One region of the Rhizobium sp. SJZ105 genome, then DNA from elsewhere that is predicted to be linked to it. Evidence: riboswitches for the same ligand, from Rfam matches in the RefSeq annotation. Region 1 holds a riboswitch; each other region holds the start of a gene.
The links. A riboswitch is a leader RNA that binds a small molecule or an ion and turns the genes downstream of it on or off. The one in region 1 is predicted to bind cobalamin.
Positions count from the first base shown of each region.

Region 2: linked by a shared signal. The riboswitch ahead of FB593_RS15330 (DUF1636 family protein) and the one ahead of FB593_RS10365 (ABC transporter substrate-binding protein) in region 1 are both predicted to bind cobalamin.
Region 3: linked by a shared signal. The riboswitch ahead of bluB (5,6-dimethylbenzimidazole synthase) and the one ahead of FB593_RS10365 (ABC transporter substrate-binding protein) in region 1 are both predicted to bind cobalamin.

Region 1 is NZ_VIUP01000002.1:261,993-266,678, forward strand. Features, by position in the region: gene FB593_RS10360 (FecCD family ABC transporter permease) at 1-873, opposite strand, end outside; gene FB593_RS10365 (ABC transporter substrate-binding protein) at 870-1,901, opposite strand; cobalamin riboswitch at 2,066-2,302, opposite strand; gene FB593_RS10370 (GNAT family N-acetyltransferase) at 2,342-3,220, opposite strand; gene argE (acetylornithine deacetylase) at 3,432-4,556, shown strand; gene FB593_RS10380 (2-hydroxyacid dehydrogenase) at 4,581-4,686, shown strand, end outside.
Region 2 is NZ_VIUP01000004.1:86,593-91,278, reverse strand. Features, by position in the region: gene cobN (cobaltochelatase subunit CobN) at 1-1,208, opposite strand, end outside; gene cobW (cobalamin biosynthesis protein CobW) at 1,214-2,251, opposite strand; gene FB593_RS15330 (DUF1636 family protein) at 2,248-2,634, opposite strand; cobalamin riboswitch at 2,789-3,004, opposite strand; gene cobO (cob(I)yrinic acid a,c-diamide adenosyltransferase) at 3,131-3,748, shown strand; gene FB593_RS15320 (cobyric acid synthase) at 3,750-4,686, shown strand, end outside.
Region 3 is NZ_VIUP01000001.1:291,054-295,739, reverse strand. Features, by position in the region: gene FB593_RS01520 (NADP-dependent malic enzyme) at 1-503, shown strand, start outside; gene FB593_RS01515 (DUF2865 domain-containing protein) at 639-1,739, shown strand; gene bluB (5,6-dimethylbenzimidazole synthase) at 1,809-2,525, opposite strand; cobalamin riboswitch at 2,623-2,809, opposite strand; gene FB593_RS01505 (TolB family protein) at 2,938-3,768, opposite strand; gene FB593_RS01500 (VOC family protein) at 3,961-4,338, shown strand; gene FB593_RS01495 (NAD+ synthase) at 4,488-4,686, opposite strand, start outside.

The DNA of each region.
Region 1 (4,686 bases):
CGGCAGCAACATGCCGTGGCGAACGCCAACGAAGATGCGCGCCGCATGCGGGATGACGAGACCGACGAAGCCGATGGAACCGACCAGCGACACCATGACTGCCGTCATGACCGCCGAAACCGAGATCAGCACCGCATAGACCCGGCGCACTGGAATACCGAGCGAAGCTGCTGCCTGACCGCCGAAAGCGAAAGCATCAAGCGCGCGTGCGTACCAGAGGCACACCCCAAGACCCGCAATACTGACCGGCAAAGCCAGCCAGACATCCGGCCAGCGCACGCCCGAAAGATTGCCCAGCAGCCAGAACATGATGCCGCGCGCCTGTTCGGCATTGGCGGATTTGGTGACGATGAACGACGTCATGGCGTTGAACAGTTGCGAACCGGCGACCCCCGCCAGGATGATGGCGCTGTTGCCGTGCCCTGCCCGCACCGCCAGAAGGCTGACAAGCGAAAAAGCCACAAAAGCCCCGATCAGGGCGCCGGCCGGCATCGTCAGGAACCCCGCTCCGAAGCCCAGAAGCGCCACGGCCACGGCCCCGGTTGAGGCGCCTGCGGAAATACCGAGGATATAGGGATCGGCGAGCGGGTTGCGCAGAAGTGATTGAAGCACCGCACCGGCCAGCGCCAGCGAGGCGCCACAGCACGCGGCAACAACGGCGCGGCTGAGGCGGTAACTCCAGACGATGCCCTCATCCAGCGGCTCCAGCGGATAACCCGCATGGAAGACACGATTGGCAATGGTCTTTGCCACCACGTCGAACGGAATGGCAGTCTCGCCGATGGCCGCACCGGCCATCAGCGCGACGAGCAGCAGGGCGAGTGCGGCAAAAGCCAGACCCGCCCTGCCAAGATTGACGGAAAGACCGTTCACTTGGCGAGACCGGCTGTGGAAATCGCCTCGGCCAGCGTTTCAATGCCTTCGATCGTGCGGATGGTCGGGTTCATCGCCTGCGCGTCCATTTCGAAGACATGGGCCGCCTTGACGGCGGGCATGATGCTGGCAACCGGATCGGTAGCAAGGAACTTGAGCTTGACGGCGACGTCATCGGCGGGGAAACGCCGGCGGTCCATCTTGCCGGCAACGATCACGGACGGATTGGCCTTGGCGATGGTTTCCCAGCCAACAGTCGGCCATTCCTCATCGCTTTCGATAACGTTCTTCAGTCCGAGCGCGGACATGATGTAACCCGGCGCACCATTGCGGCCCGCCACGTAAGGATCGATATCCAGCTCGGCGCTGGAGAACCAGAAGACTGCTGAAATCTTGCCATTCGCCGAAGCGATCTTGGCGCGGGCGGCTTCCTCACGCTTTTTCAGGTCGGCAACGACTTCCTCGCCGCGATCCTGCACGTTGAAAATTTTCGCAAGGTCGCGGACCTCCTGGTAGATCAGGTCCATGGTGAAAACGGACTTGCGCACGCCGTCGCCGCCGCCGGAATTGTCCTTGCCCATGCAATCGGCAGGGGAGGTATAAACGGGAATACCGAGTTCGGCGAATTGCTCCGGTGTTCCGACAACGCCTTCGGGACCGATCTGCCACTGGAACTGCGTCGTCACGAGGTCCGGCCTCTTGCCAACCACCGCCTCGAAGCTCGGATCATTGTCGGCAAGCCGCTCCACCTTGGCATTGGCGTCTTCGTAACCCTTCAGAACCGGGCCGATCCACAGCGCCGTGCCTACCACCTTGTCGGCCACGCCGAGCAGATAGAGAACCTCGGTCGTGCTCTGGCCGACCGATACTGTGCGGGCGGGCGCCTGCTTGAAGGTGATTTCGTGGCCGCAGCTATTGATCGTCAGCGGATAGGCGGTTTCGGCAGCCTGAGCGGCACCGGCGGGCAAGGCCGCTAATGCGACAGCCAGAAGACCGGCGGAAACCGGCAGGCGTTTGAAATGAAACATATGTTCTCCAGTCTAAATAAAGTGGCGTGATCCGCAGGCCGCGCGTCAAAACGCGTAGTGACAGAGCGACAACAAGTGTGGAGATGGAGAACGGGACTCTAAATACGTTTCCGCGGACGGAAAGGTCATAATCAGCTCCTCTTCCGGGCATCCCCGCCCGTAACGATGGTCAATATTATGACGGCAGGTCTCCTGGCTCACGAATATGCGCCGTTCATCTGCCTTCCCGCACCTTGAAGGGTGCAGTGGCATGACGCTTTTCAGGCGTCACGAGGATGAGCGGCAATCCGCTTACAGTTGCGGGGGCAGCCACGGCATTGGGCGATAGAAATCACCCGCACCATGTTCCCTATTAATCCCTTTGCCCTTCGGCTTCAGGAACCGTCGCTTTCTGACATAAGGGGCAAGCGCCGGGGCGTCAATTGCGATAGTGCTGCAGCTCAGCACAAAGACGGACCCGCCAACGCGAAAATTTTTGTAGCGCCGGAGGGCGCCGGTTGAGGTGCGTCTTTGGACATGGTGGTAAGGGTTTCAATCACCACCAAGCCGGATTGCGCAATAAAATCAATAAAGAGATTGTTGTCGCTGATGGTGTCGAGACGCACCAGCTCATCGTCAAGATCGGTAAAATGCCGCCTTACGAGTGCAATCGCATCCATGTCCGCACCCGCAACGACCGGACCGATAATGTGGCCCCGCCCCGCCGCACGGCGCAGCGCAAAAGCGGTAAGACGGTCCGCCTCAAACACACCGTAACCCGCATTCTGCGTCAAAAGTCGCTGCAAAACGTTCCGGCGCGAAACGCCAAAAGCCGCCCGGTCTAGTTCCACCACATCAGTCAGATGACCTGCGGATAACGGCTCTATTCGTTGTTTTCTGCCGGGCGGCGGTATCTCGAAAAGGCAATTCGCCCTTCCCCGGAACAGATATACTTTTTCCGTATCACCGGCAAAACCCAACCTTGAAAACAACCGCCGCGACGCTCCCGTCGCGTTCAACCGCAGGGAGACAGTGGGAAATTTCGCGACAAGTTTCTGCACCAGCCATGGTGCTACGCCCTGCCCCTGCAAACGGGGCGAAACAATGACCATGCCGAGCGTCGCAAACCCCTGATCATAGGGAAAGAGCATCGCGGTTGCGACAACACGGTCGATCTCATCGAGCGCAGCGAGACCCACGCCGCATTGCCGCAGAAAACACCATTCATTCGCGTGATATCGCCATCCGACGGCCATGGAGAGTGCATGCAGATGATCGGCATCCACGTCCGCGATATCCACGGTCCGCAGCTCGAAACTATCGACTTTGAGCAGGTCCATAACCAACGGCCCTCATCCCCTACGGCTCAGAACCTTCATCCGGTCCCGGCCTAGCCCACGACATCCGACGGTAGCCGGTTACGCCAGCACGAATTTTCTGAAAGCACTGGAAGGTCACAACAATCTACCGAAATCATTCGCATTTCAGCAGATAAACGTCGCAGTCCATTCTAAGCTTTCGGGATGACAATCCGGTCAGCGGAGACGACCATTGAACGCAATCGAAATCCTTGAGCGTCTCGTCGGTTTCCCGTCGGTCGTTGGAACCGCCAATGGCGATATTGCCGGCTGGATCGCCGATTATCTTGAAAGCCACGGCGCGAAAGTATCGCTGCTTGCGGGACCGGAGGGCGACCGCGCCAACCTCTTCGCCACCTTCGGCCCGGCCGATCGCGCCGGATATGTTTTGTCCGGCCATATGGATGTCGTGCCCGCCAGCGAGCCGGAATGGTCTTCCGATCCCTTTACGCTACGGGCGGAAAATGATCGTCTCTACGGGCGCGGAACCACCGACATGAAGGGTTTTCTGGCTACGGTTCTCGCCGCGGCGCCTGCATTTTCGCGCATGGCGCTGAAACGTCCCGTGCATATCGCCTTTTCCTATGACGAGGAGGCGGGTTGCCGTGGCGTTCCGCATCTTCTCGCCAGATTGCCTGAACTTTGCGCCGCACCGGCGGGCGCAATCATCGGCGAGCCCAGCAATTTGCGGGCGGTTCGTGCACACAAGGGCAAAGCAGCAGCTCGCATTACCATCCGTGGCCGTTCCGGCCATTCGTCCCGGCCTGATCAGGGGGTGAATGCCATTCACCTGATGACCGGTATCATGGCAAAGGCCGTAGAGACGGCACATGAGCTGACGAAAGGCCCCTTTGAAGCGACTTTCGAGCCACCCTACTCCTCGCTGCAGATCGGCACGATGAAGGGCGGCCAGGCGATCAACATCATCCCCGATTTCTCGGCCATCGAGCTGGAAGCGCGGGCGATTTCCGGCACATCGCCGCTTGAACTGCTCGGGCCGGTTCGCGCAAGCGTCGAGGCTCTTGCAGCAAAGGGTGTCGATATCGAATGGACGCCTATGAGCGATTATCCGGCGCTTTCGCTTGCAGCCAATGCTCCGCTTGTTCTGCTTCTGGAGGAATTGACCGGCACCCCCTGTCTCGCCGCCGTCAGCTACGGCACGGAGGCGGGGCTGTTCCAAGCGGCGGGCATCGACGCCATCATCTGCGGACCAGGGGATATCGGCCGCGCCCACAAGCCGGACGAGTTCATAACGACGGGCGAAATTTCGGCCTGCCAGTCGATGCTGGAAACACTCGCAAGCCGCTGTACGGCTTGAACCTTCGGGAAGCATAGATTTCAGATGACTTTTCTCTTCAATTCCGACGCCAAGCGCGGCGAGATTTTCCGGCAGGCTCTAGCTGCAGCACTGCCTGATCTGCCGTTTTCGATGGATGCATCAACCGTCG
Region 2 (4,686 bases), on a different contig from region 1:
CTTTGCGGCACATCGAGACCAACGGCATAACCCGTGCGCCCCGGCGCAGCACCGGGATAATCCGGCATAAGAATGACGATCCGCCGTTCCTGTGGCGTGGACTGTTTTAATTGCAGAAAGGCAGCGATTCTGTTTGCCACCTGTTCGACGCGATCAGCCTCCGGTACATTGATGAGGCTGATGCCGCCATCAGTCCGCACCTGCTTGAATGAGATTGCGCCAGCAAGAATCCGGCCATCGAGTTCCGGCAGAACCACATGCATGGCAAGATCGGAAGGGTTGAGACCGCGCGCATTTTCCGCCCAGCCTTCCCGTCGCGTCGTCGCCATAACCACCTGAAACACCGGCACGCCGAGGCGGTCAAACAGGGTTTTACCGCTGTCGTCCATCTGACTGGCAAAAGCCGTGGCGGCGACGATGGCGGCGGGCTGGAGTTCGGGCAGTACGGTTTCGAGAAAGCGGATCGCCTCCCCATCCTTGAGGCCGCTGACGAAAATCGGCAATGGCGCAAAACCGCGCTGAGAGAGCGCGTTAAAAAGCGCATCCACGGGCGCCGCATCGGCCGCAAGAAGCATGGAGCGGTAAAAGAGAATGGGAAGGACAGCTGCACCGGCGGGAAAACCGGCGCAGGCTTCCGCCTGATCCACGACGCCTTTACCCGGCCGGTAAAAGCCGGCTTTCGGCAGCGGTTGAGCCTCGATATCTGGCCATGCGCCACCACTTACAAGGGCAGCAAGACCAATGGCAAGCCGGTCCATATTTTCCCGCCCACCCTCGCGGAAGAAGGCGAGGACGGACGCCAACGTCTGGCGATCAACAGTCGAGGCTGCTTCGAGCTTTTCGTCTCTCTCACTGCATTCACCCGGCAGGAGCATAAGTTTTATGCCACGTCGCCGCGCCATCGTGCTGAGCTGATCGACGCCATAGCGCCAGCGTTCCGCGCCGCCGAGAATCCGGATAAGGATGACACGGGCATGTTCGGCCGTCTTTTCGATCCACAGATCGACCGACATCGGATGCCGAAGCTCGGAGAGGTTGGCGGCGGACAGGGACGGAAGCGCGCCCTCTGCCTGCCGCCATGCCTGTTCCAGCCCGGCAAGATCGCTTGCCGAAAAAGACAGCATCACCACATCCGATCGCGGCTGGTTGAGATCAACCGGCTCGATCAGGTCGTCCAGAGACGAAGATGTGGTGGCGAGAATGTGCATTTCTATCAGGCGGCCAGCATCTGTTCGATCTTTTCGCGGTTGAGGCCCTTTTCGCCTATGACGACGAGGCGGCTGCGGCGCTCTTCACCGGCCGCCCAGGGACGGTCATAATAATGGTTGACGCGGCTACCGACTGCCTGCACCTGCAGGCGCATCGGCTTGGTGGATACTTCGACGAAACCTTTGATGCGCAGAACATTTTCCGCAGCCGCCGTCTCGGCGATACGAGCCGCCAGCGCTTCCGGATCGGTCACGGCCGGCAGGTCGATGACGAAGCTGTCGAAATCGTCATGTTCGTGGTCGAGTTCACCATCGTGATGGGTGCGGCGGTTTTCGATATCCTCTTCAACCGCAAGACCGAGGCCGATCAGCACGGCCGGATCGATGACGCCATTCGAGGCGACGACGATCTTTGCGGCCCGCGGCAAATGCTCGAGAATATGAGCCTTCGCCTTTTCCAGACCGGCGCTATCGAGCAGATCCGCCTTGGTCAGCACGATAAGATCGGCACAGGCGATCTGGTCCTCAAAAACCTCTTCGACCGGATCGTCGTGATCTAGGGCTTCGTCATTTGCGCGCTGGGCGGCAAGGGCTTCCATGTCATGCGCCACCTGACCCTCGGAAAGGGCAGCGCCATCCACAACAGCCACAACAGCGTCAACCGTCACGCGGCTCTTGATGGCCGGCCATTGAAATGCCTGCACAAGCGGCTTGGGCAGGGCAAGGCCGGAGGTCTCGATGAGGATATGCTCCACCTTCGGCTGGCGGCTCAGAATCTGCTCGATGGCCGGCTGGAAATCATCCGCCACCGTGCAGCAGATGCAGCCATTGGCCAGCTCAACGATGTTTTCCTCCGGGCAGCTCTCAATGCCGCATCCCTTTAGGATATCCCCATCGATGCCGATATCACCGAATTCGTTGACGATGATGGCAAGCCGCTTGCCATCAAGCTTTTCGAGGAGACCGCGCAGCAGCGTGGTTTTTCCAGCCCCCAGAAAGCCAGTGACGATGGTGCAGGGAACGCGGTCCAGAAGGGTGCTCATGATCTCTCCTCGGTAAAATCGAATGGGGGAATGCGCGCCACCATGCCGCGCTTCAATGTGTCGGGGCGGCCGCGCCAGGGCATCAGGCCATCTGGGGAGGCGGCCAGCATTTGCGCGCCCGTGAGCAGGTCTTCCGCGTCGTTGGGCGTCAGCCCGCCGAATACATAGGACCAGCCATCGGCACCGCGCAGCACGGCACTGAGGCCGCGTTTGCAATTGGCAAGGCAATTGACGGAGCGAACATCGATGCCGGAGTCACGCGCTTTTGCGATGGCAGCTTCCGCAAGGATGGTGCCGGGGCGCGGCTCCGCATTGGGATCGGTGTCGTCGCGACAGCTTCGGCAGACAAAAACGACCACGCCAGAAGCTGTGTTGGCTTCCATTGTCCCGTCCGCACAAGAAGATGTTGTGGTAATATCCAAACCGTTCCGCTTTCCGCGCCTTTAAACTCATCGGGGTGCGGATGTCGAAAACAGCGCACTGAAAAGCGCGGCTGCAAATCAATTCGACCGGCTGACCGGAGCACCCCGCCCGGGAGACGTTTTTTCCTGAAACGGCAGGTCTCCTGGCTTGCGGCTTTAAAACACCCTGCACCACCTTCCCGGGCCAATTTTATGGTCCAGTGGCTTCATAGTGCGGGCTTACCGCTTACAGTTGCGGGGGCAGCCACGGAATGACCCGTTATGGGGTGGAACCGTGTTCCCTCTTAGCTTTTCCCGTTGCCGGGAAAAGACCGTCAGTGCCTTACCCTTAGGCTGAACGGGCGTGACGGTCAATGCTGCCGGCTTGTCGATTGCCGGGTGCGGCAAATTGAGTATAGTCGCCGCTCCGAATGGCGGGGCATACGGTCCCGCGCCGCTGGACGAGAAGGAAAACGCGATGACACGCGATATCAGCGACAGCGAAGCCGAACGCCACCGGCAGAAAATGGTCAACCGCAAGACGGTTCAGGATGCCGAAGTCGCGGAAAAGACGATCGAAAAAGGTCTGCTGATGATCAATACCGGCCCTGGCAAAGGCAAATCCACGGCCGCTTTCGGCCTTGCTTTGCGCATGCTCGGCACCGGGCGGCGGGTCGGCGTCGTGCAATTCATCAAGGGCGCATGGTCGACGGGTGAACAGCAGGCCCTGACTTTGTTCGGCGACAGGGTGGAATGCCGCACCATGGGCGAGGGGTTTACCTGGGACACGCAGGACCTGAAGCGCGATGTCGCGGCAGCTACAAAGGCCTGGGAGGAAGCGAAAGCACTGATGGCCGACGAAACGATCGGATTGCTGGTTCTCGACGAACTGAACATTGCGCTCCGCTATGATTACCTGCCGCTGGAAGAGGTCGTCGAAACGCTTTCCAACCGTAGATCCGATCTGCATGTCATCGTTACCGGCCGCAACGCCAAACAGCCGTTGATCGACGCTGCCGACATGGTGACGGAAATGACCCTCGTCAAACATCACTTCAAGGCGGGCGTAAAGGCGCAGGCCGGGATAGAATACTGACATGACTGCACGTGTGCTGATGTTTCAGGGAACCGGCTCGGATGTCGGCAAATCGCTGATGGTTGCTGGCCTTGCCCGCGCCTTCGTCAGGCGTGGCCTGTCCGTCATGCCGTTCAAGCCGCAGAACATGTCGAACAATGCGGCGGTCACTGCCGATGGCGGCGAGATCGGTCGCGCGCAGGCGATGCAGGCGCGGGCAGCAGGCGTTCCGCTGTCGGTTCACATGAACCCGGTGCTTTTAAAGCCGCAGAGCGAAACCGGCGCACAGGTCGTCGTACAGGGTAAAATTGTCGGCAATGCCAAGGCTGCCGATTATCAGCACATGAAAGCCGGGCTGATGCCGCGTGTGCTGGAGAGCTTCGAGCACCTGAAACAACAGGCCGATCTGGTGCTGGTGGAAGGGGCGGGAAGTGCTTCCGAAATCAACCTCCGCGCTAACGACATCGCCAATATGGGTTTTGCCCGCGCCGCAGATGCTCCCGTGATCCTGATCGGCGATATCGACCGGGGCGGGGTCATCGCCAGCCTCGTGGGCACAAAAACTGTTCTCGAACGTGATGATGCCGCGATGATAGAGGGCTTCATCGTGAACCGCTTTCGCGGTGACCCTACGCTGTTTTCAGACGGCATGCGGATGATCGCGGAAAAGACCGGCTGGGCGTCCATCGGGCTATTGCCGCATTTTTCCGATGCTGCGAAATTGCCAGCGGAGGACGCCCTTGGGCTTACCGGCCCGGCGCAACAAAAGCCCGGCGCGAAAATCCGCATTGCCGTGCCGATCCTGCCGCATATCTCCAATTTCGACGATCTGGATCCGCTCGACATGGAGCCGGATGTGGAACTGATCCGAGTGCGGCAGGGCGAGACCATTCCCGCCGATTGCCGGCTGGTTCTGCTCTGCGGTTCGAAATCCACCATAGCTGATCTCGCCGTGCTGA
Region 3 (4,686 bases), on a different contig from region 1:
CGCTGTTCCTCACCGACACCTTCGTCAACAACGATCCGACCTCCGAAGAAGTGGCCGAAATGGCCATTCTCGCGGCAAAGGAAATCCGCCGCTTCGGCATCACGCCGAAGATCGCGCTCGCCAGCCACTCCAATTTCGGGTCGCGCGATTCGGAAAGCGCCCGCAAGATGCGCCGCGCCCTGAAGATCGTGCAGGCAGCGGCACCCGAACTGGAAGTGGACGGCGAAATGCAGGGCGGCTCGGCACTTTCGGAAGCGCTGCGCAAGCGCGCCATGCCCAACAGCGTGCTGACCGGCGAAGCGAACCTGCTGGTCTTCCCGAACCTCGATGCCGCAAACATCACGCTCGGCGTCACCCGCACGCTGACGGAGGGCCTGCATGTCGGCCCCATCCTGCTTGGCACGGCTCTTCCCGCCCATATCCTGTCGCCCAGCGTCACCTCGCGCGGCGTTGTCAACATGGCGGCCTTTGCCGTCGTGCAGGCATCGCACCCTTCGGTGTGATGAAGGCGTATTAACGCAGTTTTGAACATGCTGTTGCCGCATTGCGGCAACAGCTTATGTTATCTTCCTGAAACACGGATTTCCCGAAGCATAACACCCTCGCCACCGGCCGGGGACATCGAACGGATCGCACCATTGACCCGGCGCCGCAGCATTATCGGCCTCCTGCTTCCCCTTGTTTTCATCGCCCCGGCCGCTGCTTTCGCGGATCAGGTCTGCGATACGCTTTATGCGCAGCTGCGCGAACCGCCGCGTGTCATCGGCAACACCGCCGAGGTACGGCGTTACGCCAATGCGCTCACCCGCCAGAACATCGAGATCCGCAGGATCAGGAACGATCTGCGCCGTTACGGCTGTTCATCCGCAAGCGTCACCGTTTATGGCAGCCCGAATGCCGAACTCTGCGCAGAGATCAGCGACGCGATGGCGGATGCGCAGAGCGAACGCGATGCCATCATCCGTGACCGCGACTATGCCATGGCGGCCCAGGGCAGCGATGATAGCGACATCAGACGCCAGCGCATTCTCGCCGCACTCGACGCCAATGGCTGCAGCGCCATTCCGGAAACGGAAGCGCGCCAGCCGACGGCACCCGATGTGACACGTTACCCCGACGCCTTCGGCGAACAGAGCAATCCGCCGGGACAGGCAGGGCTTTCGCCCTACCCCAATGCCGCTGCTGAAGGCGGGCTCAGGACGCTGTGCGTGCGCACCTGCGACGGCTCGTTCTTCCCCATCGCTTCCAATGCCTCGCCGCTCGATTTCCGTGCGCAGGCCGAACAATGCCAGAAAATGTGTCCGGGTACGCAGACGGAGCTTTATTTCCACTCCATGACGGAGCAGGAAACGGCTGACATGGTCTCGGCTGAAACAGGAAAGCCCTATAAGGACCTGCCGACCGCCTTTGCCTATCGAAATGCCTCAACCAAAGCCCCAGGCTGCGCCTGCAACATGGCCGCCTATCACGAGGAGATGAAGCAGCAGGAGGCTGCGCGGCCGGAAGCTGAGAAACCCTATTCAAGCATCACGACCATTCCATCACCGCAAGGTGACACCTCCAAAAAACCCACCGAACTGCAGCAGGCCGCAAAGCCGCCGGAACAACCGGTTCCGGAACGCGACTATGACCCGAACAACAGCAGGGTCCGCGTCATCGGCCCTAAATTCCTGCCCGACCAGACAGGCCGGATCGACCTGAAGAACCCGGCGCTGAAGGGCATTCAGCCGCAGCAATAGCTCCCATCAGGCACACGGTATGGAGTTGGCAACGCTCTGTCTCACTCACAAGACGGTCGCGTCTTCTCTTTACCGTCCACCCCAGCGATTGCGAAACACCAGCTCCTCCAGCGGCACGCGCTGGCGCCACCCCTTCACCGCCAGTTCCGGCTCGGTATAAAGTGTATCGACGCGGCCGAGGCATAGCCAGGCGACGATCTCGATGTGGTCGGGAATCTCGAGAATGGTGCGAATGTCGCTATCGTGGAAAATGCTGACCCAGCCGACGCCGATGCCTTCGGCGCGCGCTGCAAGCCAGAGGTTCTGGATGGCGCAGACGGTGGAATAGACATCGGTGCGCGGATTGTGGGTACGGCCCAGCACCACCTTGCCGCCACGCGTCGGATCGCAGGTGACGCAGATGCTGAGCGGCGCCTTGCGGATGCCCTCAAGCTTGAGGCTGCGGTAAAGCGCCTGCTGCTCCCCCTCGAACATCGCCGCCGCCTCGCCATTGGCGCGGCTGAAGGCAACCCAGGCTGCCTGCCTGACCGCACCGTCAGTGACGAGCGTGAAATTCCACGGCTGCATGAAACCGACCGAGGGCGCGGAATGCGCCGCCTTCAGCAGGCGCTCGACCACATCTTCCGGCAATGGATCCGGAAGGAACTGGTCGCGCACATCACGGCGGGTTTCGATGGCACGGTAGATCGCCTCTCGCTCACCCTCGGAAAACGGATAGGCGGGCGAAAGCGCGTGATCGAATGCATCGGCGTCGAGCGAACTGGTCGCGAGTGGATCGGTCGGCATCGTCTATCCCCAACAATGCTGGCGCGCCGCCACGAAAACCGGCTCCGGTTTTCACCTGCACGACGCGCTGCTGCAACAACCTGCCGCCGTCCACGCGGTCTGGTCTATCCTGTCAGGCCGGTCTTCTGACTCGGCTTCATCCGCCCACTTTCGCCTTCCCGAATGGATTCAGTGGCATCAAGAAAAAGGGCATCCGCCTCACAGCGCTGGGCACGTTCCGGTCTTGCACCGGATTCCCGATTCTCCCGCCCTAAAGGGCAGGCACCTGACGAAGAAGCTTATGAGCAACAAAGATTGCTAATACAAGTATCTTGCGCAGCGATGCGGCAATGTGACCGTGGCCACCTCACCTGCGTATTGCGGCCTTCAGCCGCCGCGCCGACGCGCGCCGGCTGAAGCACTCCCTACCGCATCACCCAACGGGAAAATACCGCACATAAGCGAACTCATCCCCGTCCGGTGACCAGTTGGGCGAATTCATCGTTCCCTGCCCGCCGAAAAGGTCAAACAGCGTTTCGGCATTGCCGCCATCCATATCCATCAGCCGCACGCGCACGTTGAGGTCGCGCGGATGGTCGAAGACTTCGGCGTCGTAGGAGATGAAAACGACCTTGTCACCGCTGGGAGACGGATGCGGAAACCAGTCGCCGTAGGCGCTGTCGGTGATGCGCTCGACGGCCGAGCCATCCACCCGCACGCGCCAGATCTGCATCTGGCCGGTGCGGCTGGAGTTGAAATAGATCCATTCTCCATCCGGCGAATAATCCGGCCCGTCATTGCGGCCCTCACCATGGGTAAGGCGTGTCTCAACGCCGCTGTCTATGTCCATGGAATAAATATCGAAAACCTGATCGCGAATGCCGCAATAGGCGAAACCTTTCCCGTCCGGCGACCAGCCGTGCCAGTAGGACGGAAGGTTCTTAGTCATCAGACGCGGCGTTCCGCCCGTCGAAGGCAGCAGATAGATGGCACTCTTGCCGAACTCCACCTTGTCGGAAATGGCATAAAGCGAACCGTCAGGCGAAATGCCGTGGTCATTGTTGCAGATTGTCGCAAAGCCAGTATCGACCTTTTCCGGCGAAGGGTCGCCGGCAAGTGACAGGCGATAAAGCAGACCGTCGCAGTTCAGAAGCAGGTATTTCCCGTCCGGCGACCAGTTCGGAGCCTCGAACAGCTCCGGCGTCTGCCAGACCACCCGCATCTGCCGAGTGCGGATGTTGAAGATTTCGATGGAACTGCGCATGCTGCCTCCCGGGCCTGTCGATCGTCTGGCGTGGAGCGTTGAATGGCGCAAACATTCCGTTTGCATCCGCCACCGCCGTGATTATGATCCTATTGCCGCAGGCACCGCCCTGCAAATTCAAATAGGAAAAAACAGCAGCGTTCCGGCACCGCCCGCACCCCTGCCCGTTTCTCCCAGATCCGAGGTTCCGCGATGAACACCATCGCCGATCACGGCATCCGCTTCGGTCGGATCGCCGCAATGCTTCCTGTCAAGAATATCGAGAAGGCCCATGACTTTTATGTCCGTGTGCTGGGCTTCGAAAAGACCTTCGAAAACGGCAACCCTGTCGGTTTCATGATCCTGAAACAAGGTAATGCCGAGTTGCACCTGACATTGCAGTCGACGCACAAACCGGCCCCCTTCAATGTGGCGCATATGCTGGTCAGCGACGCCGACGCGCTGCACGCGCTTTGCAAAAGCCACGGGCTTCGCATCATCAAAAGTCTGCAGGACAAGGATTATGGCCTACGGGCCTTCATTTTCGAAGACCCGGATGGTAACCGCATCGATGTGGGGCAGGTTATTTAACGAGATAGGGAGACGGCGCGGCGTGTCCGCGCCGTTGGAGGAAAAGGATGCTTCTTCGCCATCGATATATGGCGAAGCCGCAGCATCCGCACTCCGTCACCCCGAACTAAATTCGGGGTCCAGCAAGCTCCCTCCATGCCCTCCTTCGACTACCTGTCCCTGAATCGGTTGGTAATCGGATAACGGCGATCGCGGCCGAAGTTCTTCTTGGTGATCTTCACCCCGGGCGCGGATTGGCGGCGTTTGTATTCGGCGAGATAGAGCAGATGCTCGATCCGGTGCACCGTCGCGATATCATGGCCACGCGCGAGGATTTCCTCGACCGACATTTCCTTTTCCACCAGGCAC